3 regions of the Allobosea sp. LjRoot237 genome follow, and region 3 is predicted to be linked to each of the others. Evidence: predicted binding sites of a transcription regulator. Region 3 holds the regulator's gene; each other region holds the start of a gene.
The links. The regulator PhoB, encoded in region 3, activates phosphate uptake and scavenging genes when phosphate is short. The targets are predictions, from matches to a motif close to TGTCATNNANCTGTCAT.
Positions count from the first base shown of each region.

Region 1: a site for PhoB is predicted at 1,926-1,942, ahead of ACSQ24_RS27310 (DUF2794 domain-containing protein). Genes of this name have one in related genera too.
Region 2: a site for PhoB is predicted at 1,323-1,339, ahead of ACSQ24_RS13905 (glycerophosphodiester phosphodiesterase). Genes of this name have one in related genera too.

Region 1 covers NZ_CAXUQP020000001.1:5,630,044-5,633,243, forward strand. Annotated here, with positions in the region: gene ACSQ24_RS27300 (NAD-glutamate dehydrogenase) at 1-920, opposite strand, end outside; gene ACSQ24_RS27305 (peroxidase-related enzyme) at 1,144-1,692, shown strand; gene ACSQ24_RS27310 (DUF2794 domain-containing protein) at 2,010-2,378, shown strand; gene ACSQ24_RS27315 (Bax inhibitor-1/YccA family protein) at 2,458-3,200, opposite strand, start outside.
Region 2 covers NZ_CAXUQP020000001.1:2,879,340-2,882,539, forward strand. Annotated here, with positions in the region: gene ACSQ24_RS13895 (RsmB/NOP family class I SAM-dependent RNA methyltransferase) at 1-921, opposite strand, end outside; gene ACSQ24_RS13900 (hypothetical protein) at 1,078-1,215, shown strand; gene ACSQ24_RS13905 (glycerophosphodiester phosphodiesterase) at 1,390-2,553, shown strand; gene ACSQ24_RS13910 (hypothetical protein) at 2,643-2,924, opposite strand; gene ACSQ24_RS13915 (amino acid ABC transporter ATP-binding protein) at 3,082-3,200, opposite strand, start outside.
Region 3 covers NZ_CAXUQP020000001.1:5,364,984-5,368,183, forward strand. Annotated here, with positions in the region: gene ACSQ24_RS26020 (GcrA family cell cycle regulator) at 33-581, shown strand; gene ACSQ24_RS26025 (NUDIX hydrolase) at 670-1,107, shown strand; gene ACSQ24_RS26030 (YnfA family protein) at 1,107-1,427, shown strand; gene phoB (phosphate regulon transcriptional regulator PhoB) at 1,436-2,134, opposite strand; gene phoU (phosphate signaling complex protein PhoU) at 2,164-2,886, opposite strand; gene pstB (phosphate ABC transporter ATP-binding protein PstB) at 2,927-3,200, opposite strand, start outside.

The sequences.
Region 1 (3,200 bases), 270 kb from region 3:
TGGACGCGGCGATGGACACGGCTCTTGACGTTGGCCTTGGTGATGATCAGCGCCTGCGGCTTGGCCAGGAAGGCGCGAATCTCAGGCGTCATCACCACGAGTTCGCGATTCTTGCGCAGGACCCGAACATCCGGATCGCGCAGGATGCCTAGGCCGGAGGAATCGACCGGGTCGGCGGCGGTGTCGCCGCCGGCGAAGCGATAAGCGCGCACGCCGAGCAGGGTGAAATTGTCGCTGGCGATCCATTCGAGGAAGTTCAGCGCCTCGGTGACCTCGTCCTCCGGCAGCGGAGGCGGGTTGGCGCGGTAGGACTGGATCACCTCGGTGATGCGGCCGCGCATTGCGGCCCAGTCGTCGACGGCGAGGCCGACATCGACATAGACGCGGGCCAGGCCGGCGGCGAGCCGGTCGCGCGCCTCGGGCGTGTCGATCCGGTCGAGATGGATATGGATCAGGCTTTCGCGGCGCGTACCTTCGACGGCGCGACCGGCGGCTTCACCGGCGAGCGATTCGAAGGTGCCGTTGTCCTTACGCACCACGGCAAGGATGGGATGGGCGACCAGACGCGGCTCGTAGCCCTGCTCGGCCAGCTCGGCGAGGGTGGAATCGAGCAGGAACGGCTTGTTGTCGTTGACGACCTCGAGGATCGTGATCTGGCGTTCGCGCCCACCATCTGCGACAGCCTCGTCCCGGAAACGCAGATTGGGCTCACCGGGCTTGCGCCGGCTGGTTAGGTGCACATAGGCGGCGTCGGCAGCACGGGCGAGCAAGTCGGCCGGCAGCGCGACGAGATCCTCGGCGACGGTACGGCCGTAAAGCAGCTTGGGGAATTCTGCGGGCATCGCCGAGCCGAGCTCGCGAGCGGTGGTCTCGATTGCGATCACGGCTGCAGCCGTGGCATTCGCTTCCCGCTTAGCCATCGTCATCTTCCCCCTGCTATTTTGCCGCAGCGATGACATAGCTCTCAGGCCTCTGCAACTTTCGTCGCAGGCTAGCGGCCAGATTGCACCAATATGGCGCGGAAACGGCAGCTTGTGCCCGATCCGCGCGGATATCAGCGCGAGGAGTGCAGAGATGACGAAGAAGCATGACAAAGCGATGGTGGGCGAGGTGCCTGCGAAGCAGGACGCACAGCCTGCCGTGATGGCACTCGCGTTGCCGCGCGCCGCGCTTTCGGAGGAGATGCAGGCCTATTTCGCCAAATGCGAGGAGAAGCTCGGCTATGTGCCGAATGTCCTCACGGCCTATGCGCATGATGACGCCAAGCTCTCTGCCTTCGCCACCTTCTACAACGACCTGATGCTGGCGCCGTCCGGCCTGTCGAAGCTGGAGCGCGAGATGATTGCGGTCGCGGTCTCCAGCGTGAATCGCTGCTATTACTGCCTCACCGCGCATGGTCAGGCGGTACGCCAGCTCTCCGGCGATCCGGTTCTCGGCGAGATGATGGTGATGAACTATCGCGCCGCGCAGCTCTCCCCCCGCCACCGCGCCATGCTCGATTTTTCGGTGAAGCTGACCGAGGCGCCGCACAGGATCGAGGAAGAGGATCGGGAGACCTTGCGCAAGGCCGGCTTTGGCGAGCGCGATATCTGGGACATCGGCGCGGTCGCCGCCTTTTTCAACATGTCGAATCGGATCGCCTCGGCGGTCGATATGCGGCCCAATCCCGAATATCACGGCGCGTCGCGCTGAGCTTCCGGTCAAAGAAAACGGCCGGCGGAAACCGCCAGCCGTAAGTTAGCCTGGACTAGTTGGCCCGACCCGCCGCAGCGCCGGAGGGGCTGGGGGGCTGACGTGTCCGGAACCGGACAGGCCGGGCCGTCTAGGCAACGAATCGGAGTTGAACGCCGCAACGGGGCGCTCGCTTGGCGCAAGCGCGGCAAAATCATGGCAATCGCGCTGAAGGCGGAGGAAGGTCTCGGCGCCGTCATCAAGCTGTCTTGCCAGGGCCCGGGGGTTGGGCGCATCATCTCTTGCCGGGTAACGGCAGGCGATGAATAGGAGGCGCGATGAGCGAAAGCGAAATTCCGCCAGCGCAGCGAGCAGGCGCGGTCGTCGCCTTTCCGGCCGCCGCCGCGCCCTCTTCCGTCACCTTCGATCGCCGTGAGCTGAACGAGCTGCTCAACCTCTACGGCCGGATGGTCGCGGCCGGTGAGTGGCGTGACTACGCCATCGATTTCCTGCGCAACAAGGCGCAGTTCTCAGTCTTTCGTCGCGCAGCCGAAGTGCCGCTCTACCGGATCGTCAAGGACCCGTCGCTGGCGAGGCGGCAGGGCACCTATTCGGTGGTGACCGCGACCGGGCTGATCCTGAAGCGCGGAGCCGAGTTGAGCCGGGTGCTCAAAGTGCTCGACAAGCGGCTGAGTGTAGTGGGCTGAGATCGCCACACAAGGCTGACCCAAAAGAAAAGCCCCGGCCTTGCGGCCGGGGCTTCGTGTTTTCAGGCTGTCGCCCTGATCACTCCTGCTTGGAGCCGAAGAGCGAAAGCAGCATCTGGAACATGTTGACGAAGTTCAGGTAGAGCGACAGGGCGCCGTTCACCGAAAGCTTCGCAGCCGACTCGGAGTCGAGGTCCGAGTACAGGTACATTTCCTTCAGGCGCTGCGTATCCCAGGCGGTCAGGCCGGCGAAGACCAGCACGCCGATCACCGAGATGACGAAGCCGAGCGGGCCCGACTGCAGGAACAGGTTCACGACCGAGGCGATCACCAGGCCGATCAGGCCCATGATCAGGAACGAGCCGATGCCCGAGAGCGACTTCTTCGTGGTGTAGCCGTAGAGGCTGAGACCAGCGAAGGAGGCTGCGGTGATGAAGAACACGCGGGCGATCGACTCGCTGGTGAAGACGAGGAAGATCGCTGCCATCGATACGCCCATCACCGCCGCAAAGGCGAAGAACATGGCGCGGGCCGAGGACGAGCTCATGCTCTCGGCCTTGAACGAGAAGAACAGGATGAAGGCGAGCGGCGCCAGCATAATGACCCAGCGCAGCTGGCTGCGGAACAGCAAGTCGCCCAGCGGCGTCAGCGCGGTGACCTTGCCCGAGGGCGAGTAGCCGGCGATCGCCAGCATCGAGATGCCGATCGCCATCAGGCCGGTGATGGCCAAGCCGATCGTCATGTTGTTGTAGACGCCGAGCATGAACGAGCGCAGGCCCTGGTCCAGCTCGGCAGCGCTGGTCTGCTGGGCGCGGCCGGCGC
Region 2 (3,200 bases), 2.5 Mb from region 3:
GAGCACCAGATCGACAGTGCCGGCAAGATCGGCAAGCGCATCATGACCGCGGCTCTTGGGTACGCGCACCTCGACATTGCCTGCGCCCGAGCGGGCGACCCGGTCGTGCAGCGGCGCCAGCCTGCGGCTGTCGAGGTCGGTGGCGAAGATGCGTCCCTTGCCGTCCAGAAGCGCGGCCAGCGCCAGCGTCTTGCCGCCGGCGCCGGCGCAAAGGTCGACGACCGTCATGCCGGGCTGCGCGCCGGCGAGCAGGGTCACGAGCTGCGAACCCTCATCCTGGATCTCGAATTCGCCATTGAAGAAGCCCGGCTCGCTTTGCAGCGAAGGGCCGCGGCCATCGGGGCCAGGCAGGAAGCGCAAGGCATCGGGAGACCAGGCGCCCGGCTCGGGCTGAAGATGGCTCAGCGCTGCACGCAGGCTGTCGCGATCGGTTCTCAGCCGATTGGTACGGATATCGGCCGGCGCCCTGCCCGCCAGCGCCTGCCCTTCTGCGACCGCATCGTCGCCGAAGCCGGCCATGAAGGAGGGCCAGAGCCAGTCGGGCACATCGGCGCGTACCCAGCCGGGTGCCGCGTTGAGATCGAAGGCGACGAGCCCCGCGACTTCGAATTCGGTCAGCGGAGCTGGAGCGTGATTCTGCCCGCTGAAGAGCTCCGAGATCTCCTCGACCGCCATGCCACGCTGGCTGACCAGCATGCCGAGCACGAGTGCCCGTGGCGTCTCCTCGCTGAGCGCATGGGCGGAAGAGGCGCGCCGGCGCAGGGCGTCATAGACCAGCGAAGCGACCGCAGCGCGATCCTTCGAGCCGGCGAAACGACGCGACAGGCCCCAATCCTTCAGGGCATCGGCCGCCGGGCGCCGACGCTCGATCAGGTCCGCCAGAACCTCGATGGCGGCGCTGATACGGGCGGCAGGAGTCATGTCCGGCAGTTCCTGTGATTGCTCTTGGTCATGGCGCTTGGACCAAGCGCGATCTGGAACGATTCCGAAGCGCGAAAGGACCCTTGACGCCCTCGTCCCACAGGGCGCAAGACGATACAACTCCTTCCGTAACGCCAATCGCCTAGGGATCCTGCAATGACGACCTTCGCCCGTCTCGCGCTCGCCGGTCTGTTCTGCCTGTCGCTCGCCGCCTGCGCCACCCAGCCGGTCGACACCACGCCGCCGCCGTCCAAGCGCCTCGATGCCAAGACCACGCTGGAAGGCCGTCGCTGAGCCTCCCGATTCCGAGCGCTCGCAGCCACTGGCACGGAAGCGCCTGGAGCGCCTAAAAAGTACCTTCGCGGTACCGGTTTCCCGGCATCGCGAAGGAGCAAACGGGCCTTCACCGGCCTGTCATATCGACCGAGCAGTTTCGCGACCTTCCACAGGACACGAGGATCGGACGAGATGAAGCCCCTGTTGCAGCCGGCCACGATGCTGGCGACCTTTGTCCTCGCGCTGGTCGCGCCGGCCCTGGCGCAGAGCCCGGCCCCGACACTCGACGGCAAGCCCGCGCTGATCGTCGGCCATCGCGGCGCCAGCGGCTATCTGCCGGAACATACGCTGGAAGCCTACAAGCTCGCGATCGAGCATGGCGTCGATTTCATCGAGCCTGACCTGGTCTCGACCAAGGACGGCCACCTCGTGGTCCGGCACGAACCGATGCTGTCGGGTACCACCGACGTCTCGACCCGGCCGGAATTCGCCGCGCGCAAGACGACCCGCAAGATCGACGGCGTCGACACGACCGACTGGTTCGCTTCCAACTTCACCCTCGCCGAAATCAAGACGCTGCGGGCCAAGCAGGCTTTCGCCGACCGCGACCAGTCGCATAACGGCAAGTACGAGATCCCGGCGCTGCAGCAGGTGATCGATCTCGCCAAGGCCGAGAGCGCCCGGACCGGCCGTACCATCGGCATCTACCCGGAGATCAAGCACTCGACCTATCACTCCGCGATGGGCCTTGCGATCGAGGACAGGCTGCTCGATCAGCTCAAGGCCGCCGGCTGGAGCGAGAAGACCTCGCCGGTGTTCATCCAGAGCTTCGAGACGGCCAATCTTAAATATCTGCGCGGCAAGACGCAGCTGCGCCTGATCCAGCTCGTCGACGCCGACGATGTCGACAAGGACGGCGGCATCGTGCTCGCCGCGCCCTTCGACAAGCCCTATGATTTCGTCGTCACCGGCGACAAGCGCACCTTCAAGGACCTCGTCACCGCCGAGGGCCTGAAGGAAATCAAGACCTATGCCGACGGCGTTGGCCCCTGGAAGCCCTATCTGATGCCGGCCAAGCAAGTGATCGGCGACGACGGCAAGCCGCGCGATCTCAATGGCGACGGGACGATCGACGAGCGTGACCGCGTATTGCTGCCGCCGACCGATGTCGTGAAGAACGCCCACGCCGCCGGGCTCTTCGTCCACAGCTGGACCTTCCGCAGCGAGCCCAAGCGCCTCGCCTCCGACTTCAAGGGCGACCCGGCCGCCGAGTACAAGGCCTATCTGGCGCTCGGCATCGACGGGCTGTTCTCGGACTTCCCCGACGCGGCGGTGAAGGCACGCAACGCCAAGTAGTCTTACAACGCAAGACCGCCGCACCGGACTGGGTGCGGCGGTCTCGCCTTAACCTACGCAACGCAACTCACACTCAGGCAGACTCACATTCAGTCACAGACACGCACCGTGCGACGCACCTCCCCGCGCGGGGTTTCGCGAATCCGCGTCTCGGTCCGGCAATCGCGCTCAGCCCAATAGGCCCGGCGGCGCTCCCAGCGATCACGCTCGCGCCAGCGCTCTTCGCGCCTGATCTCGCGGTCGATGGCACGTTCGCGCGGCGAGCGTGTATCGATACTGACTCCACCAGGCCCAATGTCGACCGATTGGGCATAGGCGCCGGCACTGCCAAGCAGCAATCCAGCGACGACAGTCGTCAGAATGAGCTTCATGGTGTTTCCTCCGATTTCGAGGGAAACAACCGCAACCACCAGGGAAAGTTCCAAAAAAGCAGCTTCGGGAGCCGGCAGGAGCGTCTCAATCGAGGCAGCCAACATGCAAACGGCGCCCGTGAGGGCGCCGTAGCAGTAGGCAGCTGGCTGCCAGAGATCAGTGCAGGATCTGGCTGAGGAAGAGCTTGGTGCGCTCGTGCTGCGGGTTCTTGAAGAACTCGTTCGGCTCGTTCATCTCGACGATCTGGCCGGCGTCCATGAAGATCACCCGGTCGG
Region 3 (3,200 bases):
CAGCGGGACATGACGAAGACAGGTGCAACTCCATGACCGAAGCCGGAGCCTGGACCGAGGAACGCGTCGAGCTGCTCAAGAAGCTCTGGAACGACGGCCTGAGCGCGAGCCAGATCGCCGCCGAGCTCGGCAACGTCACGCGCAACGCCGTCATCGGCAAGGTGCATCGCCTTGGACTGTCGGGCCGCGCCAAGAGCCCGGGTTCGGCGACACCGCGCCCGCGCAAGCCGGTGGCTCGCCCGCCGAGCCACCCGGCCGGCCACCACAGCAGTGGCGGCGGCCTGACCCGCGGTAATACCGCGCTCGCCCCGCAGTTCGCGCCGGAGATCGAGGCCGAGGCACAGGTCGCGCGCGAGCCGGCTCCGTCCGAGGATGTGGTCGTGCCGTTCTCCGAGCGGGTCACGATCATGGAGCTGCGCGAGTATATGTGCCGCTGGCCGATGGGCGATCCGACCACCCCGGAATTCCGCTTCTGCGGCGGCCGCAGCGCGACCGGAATGCCCTATTGCGCCTATCACGCCCGTATCGCCTACCAGCCGGCGGCCGACCGGCGCCGCGACCGCAAGGTCATTCGCGCCTGAGCAACTGACGCGAGACTGCCAGAATAGCGGAAGCCGGCCGAAAGGCCGGCTTTTTTCGTCGAAGCCAGGCTCGATGCACGAGGCATCCATGAACATCCCCGGATCTAGCCCGATCGAATACGCCTGTGCCCTGCCGATCAGGGAGGGGCGGCTCCTGCTGGGATTGCGAGCCGCGCACCGCTGGAACCGCCCATCCTGCTGGGACACGATCGGTGGTCACGTCGAGCCCGGCGAGAGCGCCGAGGCAGCCCTTGTCCGCGAGCTCCAGGAGGAGATCGGCGTCACGCCGACAGGTTTCCGCCGCTTCGAGACCATCGAGACGACGGAGACGGACGGCGTCACTCCCGCGCTCTGGCATCTGTTCACCGTGGGCGAATGGGCAGGCGAACCCGAGATCAGCAATGACGAGCACAGCGAAATCCGCTGGTTCACCTTCGACGAGGCCCAATCGCTGACACCGCTGGCGTCCGAGGCTTACCGCCCTGTCTTCGCCCGGCTCGCGGCAGCCTTCGGGCCGGGCACGTAATGGCTACGATCGCGATCTATGCGGGAGCGGCGCTGGCCGAGATCGCCGGCTGCTTCGCCTTCTGGGTTTGGCTGAAACTGGACAAGCCGGTCTGGTGGCTGCTGCCGGGCCTGGTCTCGCTCGCAGCCTTCGCCTGGCTGCTGACCCTGGTCGACAGCCCCGCGGCCGGGCGCGCCTTCGCCGCCTATGGCGGCGTCTATATCATCGCGTCGCTGGTCTGGATGGCGCTGGTCGAGAAGGTCGCACCCGACCGCTACGACCTAGCCGGCGCCGCGCTCTGCCTCGCCGGCGCAGCGGTCATCGTTGCAGCGCCGCGCTGACGGAGGTGTCAGGCGCGCGCAAACGTCTCGTCGAAGGCGTAACCGGCGCCGCGCACGGTGCGGAGCGGATCCTTGGCATTGGCCGGCGTGATCGCCTTGCGCAGGCGCCCGACATGGACGTCGACGGTGCGCTCGTCGATATAGACGTCGCGGCCCCAGACGGCGTCGAGCAGTTGCGCCCGCGAATAGACCCGGCCCGGCGCCTGCATCAGGAATTCGAGCAGGCGGAACTCGGTCGGCCCGAGATGCAGCTCGGCACCGGCCCTGCGGACACGCCGCGTCGTGCGGTCGAGCTCGAGATCGCCGGCGGCAAGCAGGCCGGCGACATGGCCGGGCTTGGCGCGGCGCAGCAGCGCCTGGATGCGCGCGATCAGTTCGGGCAACGAGAACGGCTTGACGACATAGTCGTCGGCGCCGGTGGCAAGGCCGCGCACACGCTCGGTCTCCTCGCCGCGCGCCGTCAGCATGATGATCGGCACGCGCTCGGTGTCGCGCCTTGTGCGCAGACGCCGGCAGAGCTCGATGCCGGAGAGGCCGGGCAGCATCCAGTCGAGCAGGACGAGATCCGGCGTGTGGTCGCGCAGATGCAGTTCGGCGTCGTCGCCGCGCGCCACGCTGTCGACCTCGAAGCCTTCGGCCTCGAGATTATAGCGCAGCAGCAGGGTCAGCGGCTCCTCGTCCTCGACGATCAGGATGCGTGCGGGCATGTCAGCGTCCGTTCAAACCTCTGCCAAGCTCAGCCATTGGCCGCCGGCAGGTCGACGAGAATGTTGGTGGTGTCGAGCTTGGGCCGGGTCTCATCGATCGACTGACCCGTAACGAGGTAATGGATGGTCTCGGCGATGTTGGTGGTGTGGTCGCCGATGCGCTCGACGTTCTTGGCGCAGAACAGGAGGTGCGTGCAGAAGGTGATGTTGCGCGGGTCCTCCATCATGTAGGTCAGGAGTTCGCGGAACAGCGAGGTGTAGAGCGCGTCGATCTCGTCGTCGCGGCGCCAGACCTCCATCGCCTTCTGCTCGTTGCTGGCGGCGTAGGCGTCGAGCACGTCCTTGAGCTGGGCCTGGACCAGGCGGCTCATATGTTCGAGGCCGACGACAGCGCGGTGCGGCGGCGAGAACTGGCCGGAGATCGCGACGGCGCGCTTGGCGATGTTCTTGGCGAGGTCGCCGACCCGCTCGATATCGGCGGCGATGCGGATCGCCGAGATCAGCTCGCGCAGATCGTTCGCCAGCGGCTGGCGCCGGGCGATGGTCAGCACCGCCTTCTCCTCGACGTCGCGCTGCAGGTTGTCGAGGCGCTGGTCGGCGCTGATGATCTTTTGGGCGAGCACGGTATCGCGGCGCACCAGCGCCACGGTCGAATCGCCGAGCATGCGCTCGGACATGCCGCCCATCTCGGCGAGGCTGCGGCGCAGGCCCTCGAGATCGGCGTCGTAGGAGCGGACGATATGGTCGGACATCGGGGCGTATCCTTCGGGGCTGGCCGACGATTTCAGGGCGTCAGCCGAAACGGCCGGTGACGTAGTCCTGCGTCTGCTTCTTGTGCGGGTTCATGAAGATCGTGTTGGTGGCGGCGAACTCGATGACTTCGCCGAGATACATGAAGGCGGTGTACTGCGAGATGCGCGCCGCCTGCTGCATGTTGTGGGTGACGATGACGATGGTGAAGTCGGTCTTGAGCTGCTCGAGCAGGTCCTCGATCTTGCCAGTCGAGATCGGGTCGAGCGCCGAGGTCGGCTCGTCGAACAGGATGACCTCGGGCTTCTGCGCGATG